2 linked regions of the Geotalea uraniireducens genome follow. The protein of the gene in region 2 interacts with the protein of the main gene of each other region in a pairwise test. Links are inferred from orthologs where the notes say so. Each region holds a gene or a part of one and is shown on either strand. Other genes may lie near its edges.

Region 1 (2,674 bases), 2.3 Mb from region 2 along the record:
TGCTTCTTTCAGTTCTAGCCCGCCATGGTCACTACCGACGACAATCACAATTCCTCCTAAATCTTCCTGAACAGCAGCGAAGCATTGGTGCCGCCAAAGCCGAACGTATTGCTGATCGCACAGGTAATCTTAGCGTCACGGGCGGTATTCGGCACATAGTCGAGATCGCATTCCGGATCGGCTTCCTGATAATTGATGGTCGGCGGTACAACGCCCTTGTCCATGGCCATCATAGTGAAGACCGCTTCGACCCCCCCGGCGGCGCCAAGCAGGTGCCCGGTCATCGATTTGGTTGACGAAACCATCAGCTTCTTCGCGTGGTCGCCAAAAACCCGTTTGATGGCCTGGGTTTCGAAGAAGTCGTTGAAGGGTGTGGAAGTACCATGGGCGTTAATGTAGTCGATCTCCTCGGGACGAACCCCGGCATTGGCCAGAGCCATCTTCATGCAGCGGGCAGCGCCCTCTCCTTCCGGCGCCGGGGCAGTAAGATGATAGGCATCGCCCGTCAGCCCGTAACCGATCACTTCGGCATAGATTTTTGCCCCGCGCTTTTTCGCGGCCTCATACTCTTCGAGGACCACAATACCGGCGCCTTCCGCCAGGACGAAACCGTCGCGGCTCTTTTCGAAGGGACGTGACGCTTCGGTGGGGCTATCGTTCCTGGTCGACAATGCCTTCATCACCGAAAAACCGCCAATCCCGAGCGGGGTCACCGTCGATTCGGTCCCGCCGGCGATCATCGCATCGGCATCACCGCGCTTGATGATGTGGTAAGCGTCACCGATGGAATGAGTCCCGGTCGCACAGGCCGAAACGGACGACAGGTTGGGGCCTTTAGCACCGTATTTGATGGAAATGTGCCCGGGAGCCAAGTTGATGATGAGCATCGGGATGAAGAAAGGAGAAATTTTCTTGTATCCCCCCTCCAATAATGCCGAATGGTATTTCTCGATAGTCGGGAGTCCGCCGAGACCGGCACCGACGAGAACGCCGACGCGCTCGGCATTCTCTTCCGTAATCTGCAATCCCGAGTCTTCCATCGCATAGTGTGCCGCGCCCATGGCATACTGGATGAAGAGGTCCATTTTTTTGACCTCTTTTTTGTCGATGTACTCTTCGGCATTGAAGTCCTTGACTTCTCCGGCAATCCTGACGGGAAGATCGGAGGCGTCAAAGCGGGTGATCAGATTAATGCCGGATTTGCCAGCGGCAAGGGCCTCCCAGTTCTTCTGGTTGCCGGTCCCCAGCGGAGAAACGGCACCCACTCCCGTAACCACAACTCTTCTCATGTATATGCTCCTGCAATTGTCAAATCGGTAAGCCAGGTGATGTGCCGCAAATCGCGGAAAGGGGAAGGTTGCCCTTCCCCTTGGTGATCAGTGACTAGGTGTGCTCGGTGATATAATCCACGGCGTCCTGAACGGTCTGGATTTTTTCGGCGTCTTCATCGGAAATCTCGATATCGAATTCTTCCTCGAGAGCCATCACCAGTTCAACCGTATCGAGAGAATCTGCGCCAAGATCATCCATAAAAGAAGCATCATTCGTTACCTGAGCTTCATCGACGCCCAACTGCTCGGCAACGATTTCTTTAACTCGTTTTTCTATTGTGGACATGCTGTTCACCTCCGTTTGTTTTTAACCCTGTTAAGGTTTTCAGGTAATTTTTCTAGCTACATATCATGAATTGCCCAAATTGCAAAAGATAATTTTCAGATGTACATGCCACCGTTGACCGACAGAACGTGCCCCGTGATGTACCCACCCATCTCGGATGCCAGGAAAAAGACTGCATTGGCAATGTCTTCCGGCGTGCCAAGCCGCTCAAGGGGGATCTGTTGCAACAGGTTTTCCCGGACTTTGTCCGAAAGGACTGAGGTCATGTCGGTTTCAATGAATCCCGGGGTCACTGCATTGACGGTAATTCCACGTTTTGCCAGCTCGCGCGCTGCCGACTTCGTCAGCCCAATCATCCCCGCTTTGCTGGCGGAATAGTTAATCTGGCCGGCATTTCCCATCTCGCCGACGACCGAGCTGATGTTGATGATGCGGCCGCTGCGGGCTTTTGTCATCAGTTTTGCCGCTTCCCGGGTACAGTGGAAAGCGCCTTTGAGATTGACATCCAATACGGCATCCCAGTCGGCATCCTTCATCCTCAACAAGAGACCGTCGCGGGTAATCCCGGCATTATTCACCAGAATGTCGATGTGGCCGAAGCGTTCTATGACTGTGGAGAAGAACTGATCCACAGCGGACGATTCGGCGACATTGAGGGCGAAAGCCTGAGCGGAGCCACCTGTAGCGGCAATTTCATCGACCGTGCTCTGGGCTCCTTCAGTGGTTGTTGCCGTAACTACAACAGCGGCCCCTTCCGCGGCCAGCTTGAGGGCGATCGCCTTGCCGATTCCGCGGGATGCCCCGGTAACGACCGCAACTTTACCTGCAAGTGTCATGCGACCTCCCGAATAAGCTCCTTGAGCCCGGCTGAATCTTCGACGTTTCTGGCGGTGGTTTCCTTATTGATCCGTTTTACCAGCCCTGACAATACCTTGCCGGGACCGATTTCGATAAATTCCCCCACCCCGAGGTTGACCATCTCGCGCACCGACGCATCCCAGAGGACCGGAGCACTGACTTGTCGGACAAGCAGCTCTTTGACCCGTTCACACTGAGT
Region 2 (8,166 bases):
AATTTCCGGGTTGATCATCACCAGCTGTCCGTGATTGTTCTCCTTGCCATGGCGGCTGCCGGAAACGTCAACCACACAGACCCGCAACGTCACGCCGATCTGGGGAGCGGCAACGCCGACCGAACCGGGACCGGCATGCATGGTATCGAGCAGGTCATCAATCAGGCCGGCGATCTCCTGATCGACGGCGGTAACCGGATGACAGACTTTTTTCAGCACGGGATGGGGATAGAGGAGGATTTTCTGCGCAGGCATCGGATCAGAGGGAGACCGGAGTGATCGACCGGACGGAGATCTCCACGTTCAACTCCTTTTTAATCTCGTCGAGCAGCATGGCCACGTCATCGACGGACAACCCTTCGGGAATGGCCGCTTCGAGCATCATAACGTACACCGGTTCCTGCTCGGTACCGATCAGCTTGGTGTTGAGATCGGTGATATTGACCTGCCGGTCGGCCAGCGCCCGGGCCACCCGGTACACGATCCCCGGACGGTCGCTGCCGTAGACCGAGATCATGCAGAGCTCGCCTTCCGGCGCACGATGGAGCGACTCGTCGCGGCTGAGGGGACGGACCGATACCGTCAGCCCCATCTCCTCCCCCAGCGCCTTGAACCCCTCCAGCAGCTTCGCTTTAGTGAACGGCTTGTCATGGCCGACGATCAGGATCATCGAAAACTCGCCGCCCAGCATCGTCGAACTGGAGTCCTCGATATTGCACCCGAGCCGATAGAGGGCTCCAGTGGCCCCCGCGACTATTCCCGGGCGGTCTTTGCCGACCACGGTGACGGCAAAGTGCGCAAGGTTCTCAAGCCTGGTCATCATGGTTCCTCCTGCGTGGACCGAGGTCCGGGAGCGGTGGCCTGCCCCGTAGCGGACAGGCCTTCAATCTATAGCAGATGTCGGCCCGAATGACAAGGCGGCTCATTCCGCCTTCCGCGCCCCTTTTTCCAGCTCATAGGGCCAGGTGAGAATTCCGCCGTCCATGAACTTGACGTCGGCATACCCGGCAGCTTCAAGAATTTTCTGCGCTTCGTAGCCCCGCAGGCTGACCTTGCAGAAGGCAACGATTTCTTTATCCCGCGGCAGCGTCTCCAGCTTTTCGCGCAGGGCGCCGAGGGGGATCAGTTTGGCACCGGCAATCCGCACCTCCTCGTGCTCGCCGGGGGAACGGACATCCAGCAGGATGAAGTCATCCTCTTCGGTCAGCTTTTTCTTCACCGCTGCCGGGGTAATGCCGCGGGCATGGCCGCTGAGCTTGTTGCGCAGGATATCGGCCGCGACGATCAGGTTGTCCATTGCCGCCGCATACGGGGGGGCATAGGCCAGATCGAGCTGTGCCAACTGCTCGGCGGTAGCGCCGAAGGTGATGGCGGCGACGGCGGCATCGATCCGCTTGTCCACGGCACCGAGGCCCACCGCCTGGAGACCGAGCACCCGGCCGGTCGCTTTGTCGGCCACCAGCTTGAGGGCGATCGGCTTGGCGCCAGGGAAGAAGTGGGCCCGGTCCGGTGCCGGGGCCAGCACGGTTTCTACCTGGTAGCCAAGGTTGCGGGCCTCGGCTTCGGTAAGGCCCGTTTTGCCGGCATTCATCTCAAAGACCTTGACGATGGCGGTACCGAGCACTCCCGGAAAGGTGGAAGAACCGCCGGCGGCATTGATGCCGGCCACCCGGCCCTGCTTATTGGCGGTACTGCCGAGGGGGACGAAAATCTTCCGGCCGGTGACCAGGTGAGTCGTCTCGCAACAATCGCCACAGGCGTAAATGTCAGGATCAGAGGTTTGCAGCCGTTCGTTGACGGCAATGGCGCCAGTCTCGCCGATCGTCAGCCCGGCTTCGCGGGCCAGGGTAACGTTGGGCCGCACTCCCGGCGCCAGGATGACCAGGTCGGCCGGTACCTCCCCCTTGGTAGTGATCGCCTTCTCCACCCGGGTCGTCCCATCGAAGCCGGCGACGGTACAGCCGGTCAGCACTGTCACCCCCTTTTCCTGGAGATGTTTTTCTACCAGCCGGGCCATTTCGGGGTCGAGAATTCCGGGTAGGAGCTGCTCGCGCATCTCTACCACCGTTACCGCCATGCCCCGCTCCCGCAACGCCTCGGCTGTTTCCAGGCCGATCAGGCCGCCGCCGACGATGCAGACGCTCTTGTCGGGAGAAGCTTTTTCCTTGATAAGTTGGGCATCTTCGAGCGTCTTGACCGTCAGGATATTGGGACAGCCCATGTTTTCCAGCGGCGGAATCGACGGAGAACTTCCCGTTGCCAGCACAAGCCGGTCATAGTGCCGAACCACGGTATGGCCGGTACTTCGCTCGTAAAGGGTTACGGTCTTCGCCTGCCGGTCGATGGCTACCGCTTCCGTACCGGTAACTACCTCGACCCCCTTAACTTTGCGAAAGAAGGCGGCATCCCGCACCACGCCCACCGGCGTGCTCATCAGCTCCTTCACGTCGGCGACGGTGTCCGAAACGTAATAGGGAATGCCGCAAGCCCCGTAGGAAATGAATTCCCCCCGGTCCACCACCGTTATCTCTGCCCGAGGGTCGATGCGCCGCGCCTTGGCGGCCGCCTTGGCCCCGGCGGCATTAGCGCCGATTACAATGATCCTGTTCCCCATCGCCTTCTCCTCCGTCGTGACGCAATTATATTCAAAATTTCATATACTATAATACCATTCTTCCCGGAAAACAACCCATTATGGGCATTCCGGCCGGCACTCGGAACGCGGGTCCGGCCACTGAACGCCCCCCCGGCAAACGGCCACCCCAGCGTTGCCGAATTCCTGGGCTGCGGCAATCAGCGCCCCGCAGCCGCGCTGCGGGCTGTTCTTCTCAGCATTTTTCCCAGCCGAAGCGATCGCGCGCCGTTTCCACGAGGTAGTCGAACACCTCGTCACGCCGCTCGACGAAGCGCGGCATCTCCTGCAGCATAATGTCTTCGAGCTCATTGAGCACCCGGCCATCGAGCGTGCCAAGTTCGTCCATCACCGCCTCAAGCAGCGGGATCACTTCGTAGATATCATCGCGGTTGAACGGCGCCGGGTCCGGCTTGCCGACGAATTTCGGTTCGTCACGATGTGCCACATCCTTGTGATACTTGTTGAAAAGATCCGATGGCTTTAGTTTGATCCCCATGGGCATCCCCTCTCATACTGGCAGTTTGGCGCTTTCCTGCCCGCCACGCTTTTTTCGGCTGGTGACAGGCCGCCGGCCGGCCCCGGCCGGGAAAATGTCCGCGCCGGATGCGGCGAAGGGCCGTAGCCCATCAGGTGACGCAGAGATAATCGCGTCCTTCGGCGAGGCCGACCCGGGCCGCCCACTGCCGCAGCGCGGCCCGGGCGCCGCGAGTCCCTACCGTGACGAGGATTTTCCGCCCGTCCCGTCGGACCTGCTCCGGCGAGACCACCGGCGCGCCGTGCAGTTCCCTGCCAATCTTGCGCGGGTCGACATCAAGCCAGCGCTCAACTGCGACCCCTTCGGCAGCCAGGACCTGGCGCCAAGCCCGGCCTTCCGCCCCCGCCCCCGCCAGCGTCACCGCATTCACTCCGGCGAGAAAGCCGTGGCGCAGGTGATGTGCTTTGCACGCCCGGAAAGCTTGCGCACTGCACTGCTTGGCCGTCCGCGTATAGCGCCGCGGATGCTCGCGCCAGAAAAACAGTACCTCCGGCAGCCGGGCAAACCGAACCCCGGCAGCCGCCAGCCGCAACCAGAGATCGTAGTCTTCGGGCCAGCCCCGCTCCCGGTACCCCCCGGCTGCCACCAGCACCTGTTGCCGCACCATCACGCTCGGATGGACGAACGGCGATTCGACATAGAGGTCACGCATGATCGCTTCATGGGTCAGCAGGCCATTTTGCCACGATTCGTAGTGCTGCATGCCCAGACCGACTTCCCGGCGGGGAAAGTGCCGAAAGTTGCAGGCCAGCAGTCCCAGCTCCGGGTGGCCCTCCAGGCAGGCCAGTTGCCGGGCAAAGCGCCAGGGATGGGAGACGTCGTCGCCATCCATTCGCGCCACCAGCCCGCCGCGGCAGAGTGCCAAGCCGTGATTGAGCGCGGCTACCAATCCCTCTCCCCGATTGCGGGTCACCCGAATCCGCGGGTCTAGCCCGGCCGCCGCGCGTAGCAAGCCCTCGGTGCCGTCATGCGAACCGTCATCGACCGCGACCAGCTCCCAATCCGTCTCGGTTTGCCGAAAAAGCGAAGTGAGAGCCAACGGGAGATGCTTTGCCTCGTTGCGGAGAGGCATCAGCACCGAGATTTTCGGTTGCTTCACGGCGTCTCCGGGCGGAGGGCCTGCAGCAATTCGGCCGGCAGCCGCTTGGGCTTCATCCCCGGGCCAACACAGACCAGCGTCACCAGCGCGCTGACGAGCAGCTTGCCGTCAAGGGCCCGCACCACCTGCTGCCCTAACGTAAAGGACGTCTTGCCAACCTCAACCACCTCGCATTCGACCCGCAGCAGATCGTCAAGAACCGCCGGCGCACGAAAGTCGACTTCGATCCGGATTACCGGAAAGATGTTGTCCCGCTCTGCCAGCCCTTTGACCGACAGTCCCCGCTCTCGCAGGAACTCGCACCGGCCCCGTTCGAGAAAACCGAGGTAGCGGGCATGATAGACCACCCCTCCGGCGTCGGTATCTTCGTAATAGACGCGAAACTCCATGAACTATCTCCTCTGCTTAAAAAAAAGAGGCGCGAGGCCTCTTTTTCGCCACCAGCTGGCGCGGTTACCTGAAGGTGAGCGTGACCGGCAAGATCTTGCCGCTGCTGCGGTCACGCAACTGCATCTTCAACGCCGCCGCTGTTCCAGCCTCGGCAGGGAAGAACAGGAAACCGCTGGCCAGGCTGCCGGGCGGTATCTCCTTTCCTTCCAGCCCCTTGTCGCGGATATCATCGATGATGCTCCGTTCCCGTTCATCGGAGGTCCCTTCCTTCACCCCGCCGATGACCGCGCCGCCTGCGGCACCGACTGCCGCCCCCTTACCGAGAGCTTCGCCGACGCTGCTGCCGGAAACGATGCCGATCGCCGTGCCGAGGATTGCCCCCCCTGCGGCGCCGAGCAACGCTCCCTTGCCGGCCCCCTTGCCGAAGAACGAAGCGAGCTGGGTCGATTTTTCGAGCCGGTCGATGGCGACACTGTTCGGAATGACCGGAAAATAGCGGTTGGCATCGGTAACAAGAAAGGTCTGTGCGGCAACAATCTCCAGGTCACTGTTGCCGCGATTATTCATCACCACCTGTACGGGCAGCACCCCCGCGCCGACAACGTCGAAACCGAAGGCATCCTTGGCGGCACCGGGTTCGGCGAACGCTTCGCCCGCGACGCTGACTCCGTCGATGACTTGGCGATTCGCATAGTCTTCCACCGGCCGGAATCCGACATATTGACTTTTATATGCCGTGCAGGCGGAACAGAACAACAGTGTCACGAGCAATACAGCTAATTGCTTTCTTGACATGGCAATCTCCCGGGAATCGGATCAATATGCATGCTCAAGCATAACATGCCCGTTTTGCCGTGCAACGGGTCTAGCGGATACAAATGCCCAAATTTTAGGCACAAACTTAAGGCGCGTATTTGCCGTCTACGGCGCATTTTCCTCTTCCGGCATACCGGAGCCTGATTTTTATCCGGACCGGCTGAAATGACAAATTTGGCCCATTTCGCTACAATTCACACATTATTGGTTTTTTCCAATAACAACAAGGCTTCGCTGTGCCGTTGATTGCGGTAATGTGAACTCAATCAGCTCGACCACCTTCAATCCCAACCCGGTCAACTCGCCTTGCGCCGCTTCGACTTCCGTCCGCCCCGCCTGCCCTTTCATTGCCAGGATTTTGCCATCGGCAGCGCAAAGCGGCAACGCCATCCGGACAAATGTCGGGATATCGGCAAAGGCGCGGGAAACCACCCAATCGAAACGGCCGGCAAAACGTTCGGCCAGAACCTCGCCCCGGGCGTGCAGGGCGGTAAAGCCCGACAAACCGAGCAGCCGCCCGACATGACGCTGGAAGATGATTTTTTTTTCAACCGCGTCGACCGACAGCGCCTCAATGTTCGCATCAATCACCTTCAGCGGAATAACCGGGAAACCACCACCGGAGCCGAGATCAAGGACGCTGCCCGCGCCAGCGACAATCGGGCAGATGCTCAGCGAATCGACGAAGTGCTTGAGGACGATCTCCACATCACCGGTAATGGCGGTCAGGTTGATCTTCCGGTTCCATTTCTTCAGCTCGGCCGCGTAACACGCAAACGCATCGAGCTGTGGCGGTGACAGTGTCACCCCAAATGCTGCCGCGCCTTGAAGCAGCAATGAACGCGCCGACTGGTTCATGCATTGCCCCGTGCCTTGATTGCCAGCGCGAGAATACCGACTGCCGCCGGGGTTACCCCCTGAATGCGCGACGCCTGGCCAAGGGTATCGGGCCTGAACTTGAGCAGCTTCTCCCGAACTTCAATGGAGAGGCCCGGAATGGCTTGGTAATCCACGTCTGTCGGTATCCTGGTTGCCTCCAGCTTTTTCGACCGTTCCACTTGCTCCAATTGCCGCTCGATGTAGCCTTGGTACTTGACCTGGATCTCTACCTGCTCCCGGACGGCCGGCGGCAACGCCGCCGCGAGCGGGTCGATCCGCTCCAGCTCGGCATAGGTGATATCCGGTCGGCGGAGCAGCTGCTCAAAGCTCGGGGCATTCTGCAGGCCGGTCAGGGCAAAGTCGGCGAGAAACGTCGAATCTGCAGTCGACGGTGCAAGCCGGGTCTGCTGCAGCCGCGTTATCTCCTCGGCGATCTGCGCCCGTTTTTCCCGAAATCTCCCATAGTCGGCGTCATCGACCAGCCCGACGGCATGCCCAAACTCGCGCAGACGCAGATCAGCATTATCCTCCCGTAGCAACAGCCGGTATTCGGCGCGCGAGGTGAACATCCGGTAGGGCTCCCGCGTGCCAAGGGTGACCAGGTCGTCGATCAGCACGCCGATATAGGCCTCGCTCCTGCCGAGGACCAGCGGCTCCTGCCCCCTGACCCGCAACGCGGCGTTAATCCCAGCCATAAGACCCTGTGCCGCCGCTTCTTCATAACCGGAGGTGCCGTTGATCTGCCCGGCATGGTAGAGATTGGCGACGAGCTTGGTCTCCAGCGAAGTATGGAGCTGAATGGGGTCAACATAATCGTATTCGATGGCATAGGCCGGGCGCATGATTTCCACCCGCTCAAGCCCTTCGATTGATCGGTAGAGCGCATACTGGACATCAATCGGCAGCGAGGTGGAAAGGCCCGACGGATAGTATTCGACTGTATCGCGCCCTTCCGGCTCGAGAAACGTCTGGTGCCGATCCTTATCCGGAAAGCGCATCACCTTGTCCTCGATCGAGGGACAATAGCGGGGGCCCACCCCTTCGATCACTCCCGAATAGAGCGGCGAACGGTCAAGTCCTCCGCGAATGATGTCATGGGTGCGGATGTTGGTGTAGGCGATATAACAGGGCAGCTGCGACTGATTGATCTGCCCGGTGGCAAACGAAAACGGTTGCGGCGGATCATCGCCATACTGCGGCTCCAACCGGGAAAAGTCGATCGTCCGGCCATCGAGCCGTGCCGGCGTTCCCGTCTTGAGCCGGCCGACCGTAAAACCGAACTCGCGCAACTGGTCGGAAAGACCGATCGAGGGAAGGTCCCCCGCCCGGCCGCCGGCGTAATGGGTCAGCCCGACATGAATCAATCCCCGCATAAAGGTGCCAGTGGTAAGGATCACTGTTGTGCCGCGAAACCGGATGCCTACCTTGGTATCAACCCCGCCGACTGTGCTGCGGTCGAACACGAGGCCCGTCACCTCTCCCTGCTTCAGATCAAGCCGATCCTGGTTCTCCAGGATCTTCTTCATCCGAAGCCGGTACTGCTGCTTGTCGGCCTGCGCCCGCGAGGCGCGTACCGCCGGCCCCTTGCGAGTATTTAAAATGCGGAACTGGATACCGGTGGCATCGATATTCTTCCCCATCTCGCCACCCAGCGCATCGATCTCCTTGACGAGATGGCCTTTAGCCAGACCGCCGATTGCCGGATTGCAGGACATCAAAGCGATGGCATCGAGATTGATCGTCAACAGCAGGGTTTCGCAGCCCATCCGCGCCGCGGCCAGGGCCGCCTCGCAGCCAGCATGCCCGGCACCG

The links.
Region 1: the proteins of QMN23_RS00050 (region 2) and acpP interact in binary tests that used the Escherichia coli proteins (3 or more experiments, as listed by UniProt). The link is inferred for Geotalea uraniireducens from one-to-one orthologs.

Annotation. Positions count from the first base shown.
Region 1 is NZ_AP027151.1:2,304,053-2,306,726, reverse strand. It holds acpP (acyl carrier protein), read right to left. Parts: upstream 1,618-2,674; coding sequence 1,384-1,617; downstream 1-1,383. Other genes in the region: fabD (ACP S-malonyltransferase), read right to left, coding at 2,450-2,674; fabG (3-oxoacyl-[acyl-carrier-protein] reductase), read right to left, coding at 1,713-2,453; fabF (beta-ketoacyl-ACP synthase II), read right to left, coding at 57-1,289; rpiB (ribose 5-phosphate isomerase B), read right to left, coding at 1-48. UniProt on the Escherichia coli protein: Carrier of the growing fatty acid chain in fatty acid biosynthesis.
Region 2 is NZ_AP027151.1:5,744-13,909, reverse strand. The notes cover bases 2,963-5,898. They hold QMN23_RS00050 (YbgC/FadM family acyl-CoA thioesterase), read right to left. Parts: upstream 4,659-5,898; coding sequence 4,266-4,658; downstream 2,963-4,265. Other genes in these bases: rsmG (16S rRNA (guanine(527)-N(7))-methyltransferase RsmG), read right to left, coding at 5,677-5,898; QMN23_RS00045 (glycine zipper family protein), read right to left, coding at 4,723-5,361; QMN23_RS00055 (glycosyltransferase family 2 protein), read right to left, coding at 3,262-4,269; QMN23_RS00060 (hypothetical protein), read right to left, coding at 2,963-3,131. Outside these bases: def (peptide deformylase), read right to left, coding at 1-255; QMN23_RS00070 (glycine cleavage system protein R), read right to left, coding at 260-823; QMN23_RS00065 (FAD-dependent oxidoreductase), read right to left, coding at 923-2,614; more of QMN23_RS00060, read right to left, coding at 2,829-2,962; more of rsmG, read right to left, coding at 5,899-6,333; tRNA uridine-5-carboxymethylaminomethyl(34) synthesis enzyme MnmG, read right to left, coding at 6,330-8,166.